Variovorax paradoxus: one gene and its partner. The protein of the gene in region 1 interacts with the protein of each later gene in a pairwise test. Links are inferred from orthologs where the notes say so. Each region holds a gene or a part of one and is shown on either strand. Other genes may lie near its edges.

Region 1 (5,160 bases):
CTGGACGCCAAGGGGGGAGCGCAATAGCCATGGCCGACAGCATCCCCGCGCCTTTCGACGTCAAGCTCATGAACATCGTCTCGAACCTCGCGTTCGCGGTGGTGGCGCTCATGCTGCTGGCGGCGGGTGCATGGTGGGTGCTGCGGCAGCCTTTCTTTCCCATTGCCGGCATCAAGGTCGACGGTGACGTGACGCACAACAACGAAGTGACCTTGCGCGCCAACGTGGCGCCCCAGCTCGCGGGCAACTTCTTCACGGTCGATCTTGCCCGCGCGAGAACGGCCTTCGAGTCGGTGCCCTGGGTGCGCAAGGCGGTGGTGAGGCGCGAGTTTCCGAACAGGCTGCGCGTCACGCTGACCGAGCAGGTGCCCGTGGCCAACTGGGGCGACGAGGCGGGCTCGAAGCTGATCAACGGCTTCGGCGATGTGTTCGAAGCCAACGTGGCCGAGGTGGACGACCGCCTGCCGCGCCTGGACGGCCCCATCGAGCAGGCCGGCCAGGTGCTGGGCATGTACCGCGTGATTGCGCCGATCTTCCAGCCCTACGACTTCAGCGTCGACGAGCTCACGCTCTCGAGCCGGGGCAGCTGGAAGGTGGTGCTCAACAGCGGCGCCGAAATCGAGCTTGGCCGCGGCCAGCCCGAAGAAGTGGCCGCCCGCGCACAACGTTTCCTGAAGACCGTGACGCAGGTCGCGGGCCAATACCACCGCACCGCGGCGGACGTCGAAGGGGCCGATCTGCGCCACAACGATGCCTATGCGTTGCGCCTTCGTGGCGTCACCACGGTCGTTACCGACCCGAAGACCAAGAAGAAGTAAATAGCGAATACCGAGGACATTCAATGCCCAAAGAATACAAAGACCTGGTTGTCGGACTCGACATCGGCACCGCCAAGGTGATGGTGGTGGTGGCCGAGGTGCTGCCCGGCGGTGAACTCAAGCTGGCCGGACTCGGCATTGCACCGAGCAACGGCCTGAAGCGCGGCGTGGTTGTGAACATCGACGCCACCGTTCAAAGCATCCAGCAGGCCTTGAAGGAGGCCGAGCTGATGGCCGACTGCAAGATCAGCCGCGTCTACACGGGCATTACCGGCAGCCACATCCGCGGCATCAATTCGAGCGGCATGGTGGCGGTGAAGGACAAGGAAGTGACGCCGGCCGATGTGGCCCGCGTGGTGGAAACCGCGCGCGCCATCAACATCTCGAGCGACCAGCGCCTGTTGCTGGTGGAGCCGCAGGAGTTCGTGATCGACGGCCAGGACGTGAAGGAGCCGATCGGCATGAGCGGCATGCGGCTCGAAGCCAAGGTGCATATCGTGACCGGCGCACAGAGCGCGGCCGAGAACATCATCAAGTGCGTGCGCCGCTGCGGCCTGGAGGTCGACCAGCTGATGCTCAACCCGCTCGCCTCGAGCCAGGCGGTGCTGACCGAGGACGAGCGCGAGCTCGGCGTGGTGCTGGTGGACATCGGCGCGGGCACGACCGACGTGGCGATCTTCACCAACGGCGCAATCCGCCACACGGCCGTGATTCCGATTGCGGGCGACCTCATTACCAGCGACATCGCCATGGCGCTGCGCACACCCACCAAGGACGCCGAAGACATCAAGGTGGAGAACGGCTATGCCAAGCAACTGCTGGCCGACCCCGACACGCAGGTGGAAGTGCCCGGCCTTGGTGATCGCGGCCCGCGCATGCTGAGCAAGCAGGCGCTGGCCGGTGTGATCGAGCCGCGCATCGAAGAGATCTTTTCGCTCGTGCAGCAGGTGGTGCGCGAGTCGGGCTATGAAGAGGTGCTGTCTTCGGGCGTGGTGCTCACGGGCGGCAGCGCGGTGATGCCCGGCATGGTCGAGCTGGGGGAAGACATCTTCCTGAAGCCCGTGCGGCGCGGCATTCCGAAATATTCGAGCGCGCTGTCCGACATGGTCGCACAGCCGCGCGCCGCCACTGTGATGGGTTTGCTCGAAGAAGCGCGCTTCGCACGCATGCGCGGCTTCAAGGTCGCGCAGAAGAACGGATCCGTAAAGACTGCGTTCGGACGTTTCAAGGACTTCATCGTGGGGAACTTCTGACCATGAATCACTCCCCACTCTGGCTCGCACGCGGCGGCCCCCCATTGCATTTCAACGAGCGATGGCGGCGCACAGGTCCACCGCCGCGACGACGGCTACGTTGAACTCGTCAAGACACCAGAAAAATTCATTGATACACAACGGCAACTGCAAAATTCAAGGAGTTAGAAATGACCATCGAAATGATCGAAGTCGAAGAATTCAACCAAGGCACTCAGATCAAGGTGATCGGAGTGGGCGGCGGTGGCGGCAATGCCGTCGCGCACATGATGGAGCGTGGCGTGCAGGGCGTGCAGTTCGTCTGCGCCAACACCGACGCGCAGGCGCTCCAGCGCAGCAATGCCCACAAGAACATCCAGCTGGGCACCAGCGGCCTGGGCGCGGGCAGCAAGCCCGACAAGGGTCGTGAAGCGGCCGAGCTCGCGGTGGACGACATCCGTGCGGCCATCGACGGCGCGCACATGCTGTTCATCACCGCCGGCATGGGCGGCGGCACCGGCACCGGCGCGGCTCCCGTGATCGCACGCGTGGCGAAGGAAATGGGCATCCTCACCGTGGGTGTGGTGACCAAGCCCTTCGACTGGGAGGGCGGCCGCCGCATGACCAACGCCGACGCCGGCCTGGCCGAGCTCGAGGCGAATGTCGATTCGCTGATCGTGGTGCTCAACGAGAAGCTGCTCGACGTGCTGGGCGAGGACATCACCCAGGACGAAGCATTCGCGCATGCCAACGACGTGCTGAAGAACGCCGTGGGCGGCATCTCGGAAATCATCAACGAGTACGGCGGCGTGAACGTCGACTTCGAAGACGTGCGCACCGTGATGGGTGAGCCCGGCAAGGCCATGATGGGCACGGCCGCCGCTGCCGGCCCCGACCGCGCGCGCATCGCCGCCGAACAGGCCGTGGCTTGCCCGCTGCTCGAAGGCATCGACCTCTCGGGCGCCAAGGGCGTGCTGGTGCTGGTGACCGCATCGAAGGGTTCGCTGAAGCTGAACGAATCGAAGCTCGCGATGAACACCATCCGCGCCTACGCTTCGCCCGATGCGCACGTGATCTACGGCGCTGCCTACGACGAAAGCCTGGGCGACGAGATGCGCGTGACCGTGGTGGCCACCGGCCTCTCGCGCGCCGACGCACGCCGCCAGGCACCGACGCTCGAAGTGATTCGTACCGGCACCGACAACATCCCGTTCAACGTGCCAACGCTCGGCACGGGCCATGCGGGCCATGGCGGCCACGGCGTGAGCCAGCCCAACTATGACGGCATGGCGGTTCCCAGCGTGTGGCGTACCAACCGCACGATGGCCGCTGCCAAGGTGGACGCACTGTCGTCGGGCGGCATGGACGACTTCGAGATTCCCGCATTCCTGCGCCGTCAAGCTGACTGAGGCCGGGCCACCGAACGCAGAGGGCACGAAGGTTCGTAAGGGGCACGGGGAAGAACTGAAAGGGACTTCCGCCGGCTCTACGCGCTGCGTTCGCTTCGTGCCCCTTGCGTCCATCGTGGGCGCTTGAAATAGAACCTATGTCTATCGGTGCCATAGCGAGGGGCATAGGCAGCCATGCCCGTCGCGCGCCTAAAATTGCGGGCGTGCTGCAACAAAGAACCCTCAAGTCGATCAGCCGCGCCGTGGGCGTGGGGCTTCACAGCGGACAACGCGTGGAGCTCACGCTGCGCCCGGCGCCGGCGGACACGGGCATCGTGTTCCGGCGCGTCGACCTGCCCGAGCCGGTCGACATCCGCATGACCGCTGAAGCGGTAACCGACACGCGGCTGGCTTCCACGGTTTCGACCGGCGGGGCCAAGGTGCAGACCGTCGAGCATTTGATGTCTGCCTGTGCAGGCCTGGGCATCGACAACCTCTACATCGACATCACGGCCGACGAAGTGCCGATCCTCGACGGATCGGCCTCGTCGTTCGTGTTCCTGCTTCAAAGCGCAGGCATCGAACTGCAGAAGGCGCCGCGCCGCTTCATTCGTGTGACCCGCAAGGTCGAGGTGCGCGAGGGCGAGGGCGCCAACGAGAAATGGGCGAGCCTGGAGCCGTACCACGGCTACAAGCTGAGCTTCGAGATCGACTTCGACCACCGCGTGGTCAATTCCACCGGCCAGCGCGTGGAGTTCGACCTGGGTTCCGACTCTTACAGCCGCGACATTGCGCGCGCCCGAACCTTCGGCTTTACCAAAGAGGTCGAATACATGCGCAGCAAGGGCCTGGCGCTTGGCGGCGGGCTCGACAACGCCATCGTGATGGACGACACCAAGGTGCTCAATGCCGGCGGATTGCGCTACGACGACGAGTTCGTGAAGCACAAGATCCTCGACGCCATGGGCGACCTGTACATCATCGGCAAGCCGCTGTTGGCCGCTTACACCGCGTTCCGCTCGGGCCATGCGCTCAACAACAAGTTGCTGCGCGAACTGCTGGCCAACAGCGACGCCTACGAGGTTGTGACCTTCGAAGACGAAAAGCGCGCACCGCGCGGTTTCGGCGAAGTGGCGCGGGCCTGGTAGCGGGCTCTTCTTTCTTCTTCTCACCTCCAGGCAATGCTCGTCTTCCGCTGGGCCATTCTGCTGCTGTTGCTGGTGGCGGGCGTGTCCTTCGCGTTCTATGCCGGAACGGGGCAGGCCAGGTACCGGCGGTTCGGCTGGATCGTGCTCAAGTGGACGCTGCTTGCCGCCTTCGGCTTCTTTGCGGTGCTGATCGCCGAACGGGTGGCCTAGCAGCAGGCTGGGCCTGAAACGGCACTGCTACCTCGAGCGCCCTTGCCGGTAAGTGCCGGCATGCGTTTTCGACAGATCGGCCGCCTCGGCCAACCGCGCCATCGAGCGGCCCACCTGCGCATGGGTGATGGCAATGCCGAGCGCGTCGGCCGCGTCTGCGCCGGGCAAGCCGGGCAGGTCGAGCAGGCGCTTCACCATTTCCTGCACTTGCGCCTTGGCGGCCTGGCCGTGGCCGGCGACGGCTTTCTTCATCTGCAGCGCGGTGTATTCGGCCACCGTGAGCTTGCTGTTGACCAGCGAGGTTACGCAAGCGCCGCGCGCCTGGCCCAGCAGGAGCGTCGACTGCGGATTGACGTTGACGAAA
Region 2 (5,003 bases), 4.3 Mb from region 1 along the record:
CAGCGCGCCGCGGCGGTCGCCGAACATGTCTTCGACCAGCTTCTGCAGCTTGATGTCGAGCGACAGCATCACGGTATTGCCCGGCGTGGCCGGATGGCTGGCAAGCCGCCGCACCGCGCGGCCGCCGGCCGAGGTTTCCATCTGCTCGACGCCGGTCTGGCCGTGCAGCGTTTTTTCGTAGCTCTGCTCGATGCCGAGCTTGCCGATGTAGTCGGTGCCCTTGTAGTTGGCCTGGTCTTCCTCGGCCCAGTCTTCCATTGCGGTCTTCTCGCGCTGGTTGATGCGGCCGATGTAGCCGAGCACGTGCGATGCGACCTCGCCATGCGGATAGTTGCGGAACAGCCGCGCCTTGATTTCAACGCCCGGGAACCGGTAGCGCTGCGCAGCGAAACGGGCAACTTCCTCGTCGCTCAGGCGCGTGCGGATCGGAATGGAGTCGAAGCTGCGCGAGTCTTCGCGCAGCCGCTTGAAGCGGCGGCGGTCGCGCGGCGAAACCTCGAGCACCTGCGTCAGGCTGTCGATGGTCTCTTCGACGTCGCCCACCTTGGAAGGCGTGATCTCCAACGTGTAGGCTGAATAGTTGGAAGCCAGCACGATGCCGTTGCGGTCCAGGATGAGACCGCGGTTGGGCACCACCGGCACCACCGCCGTGCGATTGCTCTCGGCCTGCTCGGCCAGGTCTTCGTGCCGCACCACCTGCAGGTAGACCAGCCGCGTCCCCAGCAGCCCGAACGCGAAGAGCACCGCCATGCCGATCACGATCACGCGGCGCTTGAAGCGCGCGAGGTCGGCGGCAACATTGCGGATTTCGGTCATGGCGGCGTGAGCTTAGGCGCGTGCAGGCGGGTTGGCAAATGCGTGGGCAAGTGCGCGGACTGCAATAGGCTAGAGGGGACGGTTCTCGTCGGGTTCCGGGGTGCGGCGCTGGGGCGCCAGCAGCAGCGCCGTTGCCAGCGGCCACAGCAAGGCTTCAATGGCCGGCGAAGCCAACACCCACCAGCCCGGAAAAATGCCGCCGCCGATCATCCGCGTGGCGACTTCGATGAGCTGCGAGAGCGCAAAGAGCGGCAGCACCTGCAGCGCCTGCGACGCTACGGGGTACCAAAGCAGGCGCCGATGGATGGTGATCGCGAAGAAGCCCAGCGTGGTGTAGGACAGCGCATGCTGGCCCAGCATCGACGCCTGGTGCACATCCATGCACAGGCCGAAGACGAACGCCGCGCCAATGCCCACGCGCATGGGCTGGTGCACACCCCAGAACACGATGGCCAGCGCGAGCAGGTCGGGCATCCACGCGGCGCGGCCGATCGGGATCATGTTGATGAGCAGCGCCACCACCAGGCTCGACCACATGAAGAGCGGGCTGACGGGCAGCAGCAGCTGCTGTTGGCCGGGGCGTTTGATCATCGGGCGCGCTCCGCGGCTTTCTTGTCGGCCTTGTCTGCTTTTGCCGCCGGCTTGGGCTCGGGCTTCTTGCCGCGCGCAGGGGCGGCCGGCGCTGGCGGTGCCGCGGGCGCTCCGGTGGGCGACAGCACCAGCACGTAGCGCGCGGCAGTCACGCGGGCAAGCGGCACGCAGTAGATGCGCGCGAAGGCCGAATCGGCGCGGCGCTCGATGCGCTCGATCTTCGCAACCGGCAGGCCCGGCGGATAGACGCCGTCGACGCCGCTGGTGGAAAGCAGGTCGCCCTCTTGCAGGTCGGCATTGGCGGCCATGAAGCGCAGCTCGAGTCCGGAGCCGTGCGCCGATGCATCGCCGAAGGCGACGCTGCGCACGCCGGTGCGGGTGTTCTGCACCGGAATGGAAAGATCGCGGTCGATGACCAGCGTGACCTCGCTCGTGAAGGGCTGCACCTGCGTCACCTGGCCGAGCACCCCGTTGGCATCGATCACCGGCGAACCGGCTGCCACGCCATGCGTGAGGCCCTGGTCGATGACGATCTTGCGCGTGTACGGGTCGGCGGCGTCGTAGAGCACCTCGGCCGCGCGGCCAGGCGCTTGCGTGGTCTGCCGCAGTTCGAGCAATGCGCGCAGGCGCGCGTTGTCCTGCGCGAGCGTGTCGGCCTGGCTTGCACGTTCGGCCTGCAGCATGAGGGCCTTGCGGGCTTCTTCTTCGTTGCGCTGGGCCTTTTGCAGGTCTTCGAAGTAGCGGCTGCCGCCCATCACCAACTGCACCGGCTTGAGCGCCAGCCATTGCACCGGATACAGAACCGCGCCGACCGCCGCGCGTATGGGCTGCACGAGGTGAAAGCGCGCATCGGCCACCATCAGGAAGAGCGCCAGCGCACCGAAGAAAATCAACTTGCTCAGGGCCGACTGCCCCTGGTTGAACAGGGGCGGGGCTGTGCGATCGAGCGTGCCCAAGGGCATGGTTCAGGCCTGGCTGTGCAACGTCAGATGGCAAAAAGGCCGGCCTGCACAAGCAGGGCCGGCCGATGATGGCAGTGGTGCATTCACTCGCTCGTGAAGATGCTTCCCAAGCGATCCATGCGCTCGAGGGCAATGCCGCAGCCGCGCACCACGCAGGTCAGCGGGTCTTCGGCCACCAGCACCGGCAGGCCGGTTTCCTCGGCCAGCAGGCGGTCGAGGTCGCGCAGCAGTGCGCCGCCGCCGGTCAGCATCATGCCGCGCTCTGCAATGTCGGCGCCCAGCTCGGGCGGCGTTTGCTCCAGCGCGTTCTTCACGGCCGAGACGATGTTGTTGAGGGGGTCGGTCAGGGCTTCCAGCACTTCGTTGCTGCTGATGGTGAAGCTGCGCGGCACGCCTTCGGAAAGGTTGCGGCCCTTGACTTCCATTTCCTTGACTTCGGAGCCGGGGAAGGCCGAGCCGATGTTCTTCTTGATGACTTCGGCCGTCGGCTCGCCGATCAGCATGCCGTAGTTGCGGCGGATGTAGTTGATGATGGCTTCGTCGAAGCGGTCGCCGCCCACGCGCACGGAGCCCTTGTAGACCATGCCGCCCAGGCTGATGACGCCCACTTCGGTGGTGCCGCCGCCGATGTCCACCACCATGGAGCCCGAAGCCTCGCTGACCGGCAGGCCCGCGCCGATGGCTGCGGCCATGGGTTCTTCGATGAGGTACACCGACGTGGCGCCGGCGGCTTCGGCCGCGTCCTTGATGGCGCGGCGCTCGACCTGGGTGGAACCGCAGGGCACGCAGATGATGATGCGCGGGCTCGGCGTGAGCAGCGTGCGCGGGTGCACCATCTTGATGAACTGCTTGATCATCTGCTCGGTGATCACGAAGTCGGCAATCACGCCGTCCTTCATCGGGCGGATTGCCTCGATGTTGCCGGGCACCTTGCCCAGCATGGCCTTGGCTTCGCGGCCGACGGCCTGGATCACCTTCTTGCCGTGGGGGCCGCCTTCATGGCGGATGGCGACGACCGAGGGTTCGTCCAGCACGATGCCCTTGTTGCGGGCAAAGATCAGGGTGTTGGCGGTGCCGAGGTCGATCGCGAGGTCGGTGGAAAAGTACCGACGGAAAGCTCCAAACATGTGCGGAATCCTCTGGAGCACGCCTGCGCGTCGGCAAGTCGTCGCTCTCTGTTTTTTGGTCGTTTGACGGGGTGAATTGATCGTTTTTGGCGCAAAAGCCGGCGCGTTCGCGGGGGTTGCGGCAAAGGCGGGATAATACCTGAATCCCCCTCTGAATCCCGTGTCAGCACCCTCTCCGGCGTGCGAATACTTCCGGTTTTCCAGCCATTTCGACCCATGTCACTTTCCGCTTCAGATATTGCACGCATCGCCTCGCTGGCGAGGCTGCAGCTTGCTTCCGACGAAAGCGAGCGCATGCTCAGCCAGATTAACGGCTTTTTTGATTTAGTCGAACGTATGCGTTCGGTCGACACCGCAGGCGTCGAGCCGCTGGCCCACCCGGTGGCAGCCATCGAGGACATCACGCTGCGCTTGCGCGAAGACGTGGTGAGCGAAACCGACAACCGCGAAGCCAACCAGAAGAGCGCCCCGGCCGTCGAAGCCGGCCTTTTCCTCGTGCCCAAGGTGATCGAATGAGCGGCGAATTGCATCAAATGGGCGTGGTCGAGCTGGCCAAGGCCCTGGCCGACCGCAAGGTTTCGGCGGTCGAGGCCTCCCAGGTTTTCCTGGGCCGCATGAAGACCCACGAATCGCTCGGCACCTTCGTGGACGTGAACGAGGAGGTCACGCTGGTCCAGGCCCGCGCGGCCGACGCGCAGCTCGCCACCGGCAATGCCCCGGCACTGGCCGGCGTGCCCATTGCGCACAAGGACATCTTCGTTACCACCGATTTCGCCACCACCGCGGGCTCGAAGATGCTCGCCGGCTACCGCTCGCCCTTCGATGCCACCGTGGTTCGCCGCCTGGCCGAAGCCGGCGCGGTCACGCTCGGCAAGCTGAGCTGCGACGAATTTGCGATGGGATCGGCCAACGAGAACGTGGCCGTGCCCGCCGTGGGCCACGACAAGGCCGTGCCGGTGCAAAACCCCTGGAACCGTGAGCGCATTCCGGGCGGCTCGTCGGGCGCCAGTGCGGCGGCCGTGGCGGCCCGCCTGGCCCCCGCGGCCACCGGCACCGACACCGGCGGCTCGATCCGCCAGCCGGCCTCGTTCTGCGGCATTACCGGCATCAAGCCGACCTACGGCCGCGCCTCGCGCTACGGCATGGTGGCGTTCGCATCGAGCCTCGACCAGGCCGGCCCCATGGCCCGCTCGGCCGAAGACTGCGCGCTGCTGCTGTCGGCCTTCTGCGGCCCCGACCTGGACCGCGACTCGACCTCGCTCGACAAGCCCGCCGAAGACTTCAGCCGCTCGCTGAACGACTCGCTCGAGGGTCTGCGCATCGGCATACCGAAGGAGTTCTTCGGCGAAGGCGTGGCGCCGGGCGTGCGCGCCGCCGTCGATGCAGCGCTGGCGCAGTACGAAAAGCTCGGCGCCAAGCGCGTCGAAGTGAGCCTGCCGCGCACCGAACTGTCGATTCCCGTGTACTACATCCTGGCCGCGGCCGAGGCGTCGAGCAATCTGAGCCG

Evidence for each region.
Region 2: the proteins of ftsZ (region 1) and QHG62_RS02225 interact in binary tests that used the Escherichia coli proteins (3 or more experiments, as listed by UniProt). The link is inferred for Variovorax paradoxus from one-to-one orthologs.

The regions. Positions count from the first base shown.
Region 1 is NZ_CP123990.1:4,761,514-4,766,673, forward strand. The notes cover bases 1,415-4,350. They hold ftsZ (cell division protein FtsZ), read left to right. Parts: upstream 1,415-2,241; coding sequence 2,242-3,459; downstream 3,460-4,350. Other genes in these bases: ftsA (cell division protein FtsA), read left to right, coding at 1,415-2,071; lpxC (UDP-3-O-acyl-N-acetylglucosamine deacetylase), read left to right, coding at 3,663-4,350. In the rest of the region: QHG62_RS22880 (D-alanine--D-alanine ligase), read left to right, coding at 1-27; QHG62_RS22885 (cell division protein FtsQ/DivIB), read left to right, coding at 30-818; more of ftsA, read left to right, coding at 842-1,414; more of lpxC, read left to right, coding at 4,351-4,586; QHG62_RS22905 (hypothetical protein), read left to right, coding at 4,620-4,796; crossover junction endodeoxyribonuclease RuvC, read right to left, coding at 4,824-5,160. UniProt on the Escherichia coli protein: Essential cell division protein that forms a contractile ring structure (Z ring) at the future cell division site. The regulation of the ring assembly controls the timing and the location of cell division.
Region 2 is NZ_CP123990.1:475,146-480,148, reverse strand. Bases 1,475-4,253 are described here. They hold QHG62_RS02225 (rod shape-determining protein), read right to left. Parts: upstream 3,497-4,253; coding sequence 2,453-3,496; downstream 1,475-2,452. Other genes in these bases: gatA (Asp-tRNA(Asn)/Glu-tRNA(Gln) amidotransferase subunit GatA), read left to right, coding at 4,009-4,253; gatC (Asp-tRNA(Asn)/Glu-tRNA(Gln) amidotransferase subunit GatC), read left to right, coding at 3,713-4,012; mreC (rod shape-determining protein MreC), read right to left, coding at 1,475-2,369. Outside these bases: mrdA (penicillin-binding protein 2), read right to left, coding at 1-816; rod shape-determining protein MreD, read right to left, coding at 886-1,407; more of mreC, read right to left, coding at 1,404-1,474; more of gatA, read left to right, coding at 4,254-5,003. UniProt on the Escherichia coli protein: Forms membrane-associated dynamic filaments that are essential for cell shape determination. Acts by regulating cell wall synthesis and cell elongation, and thus cell shape.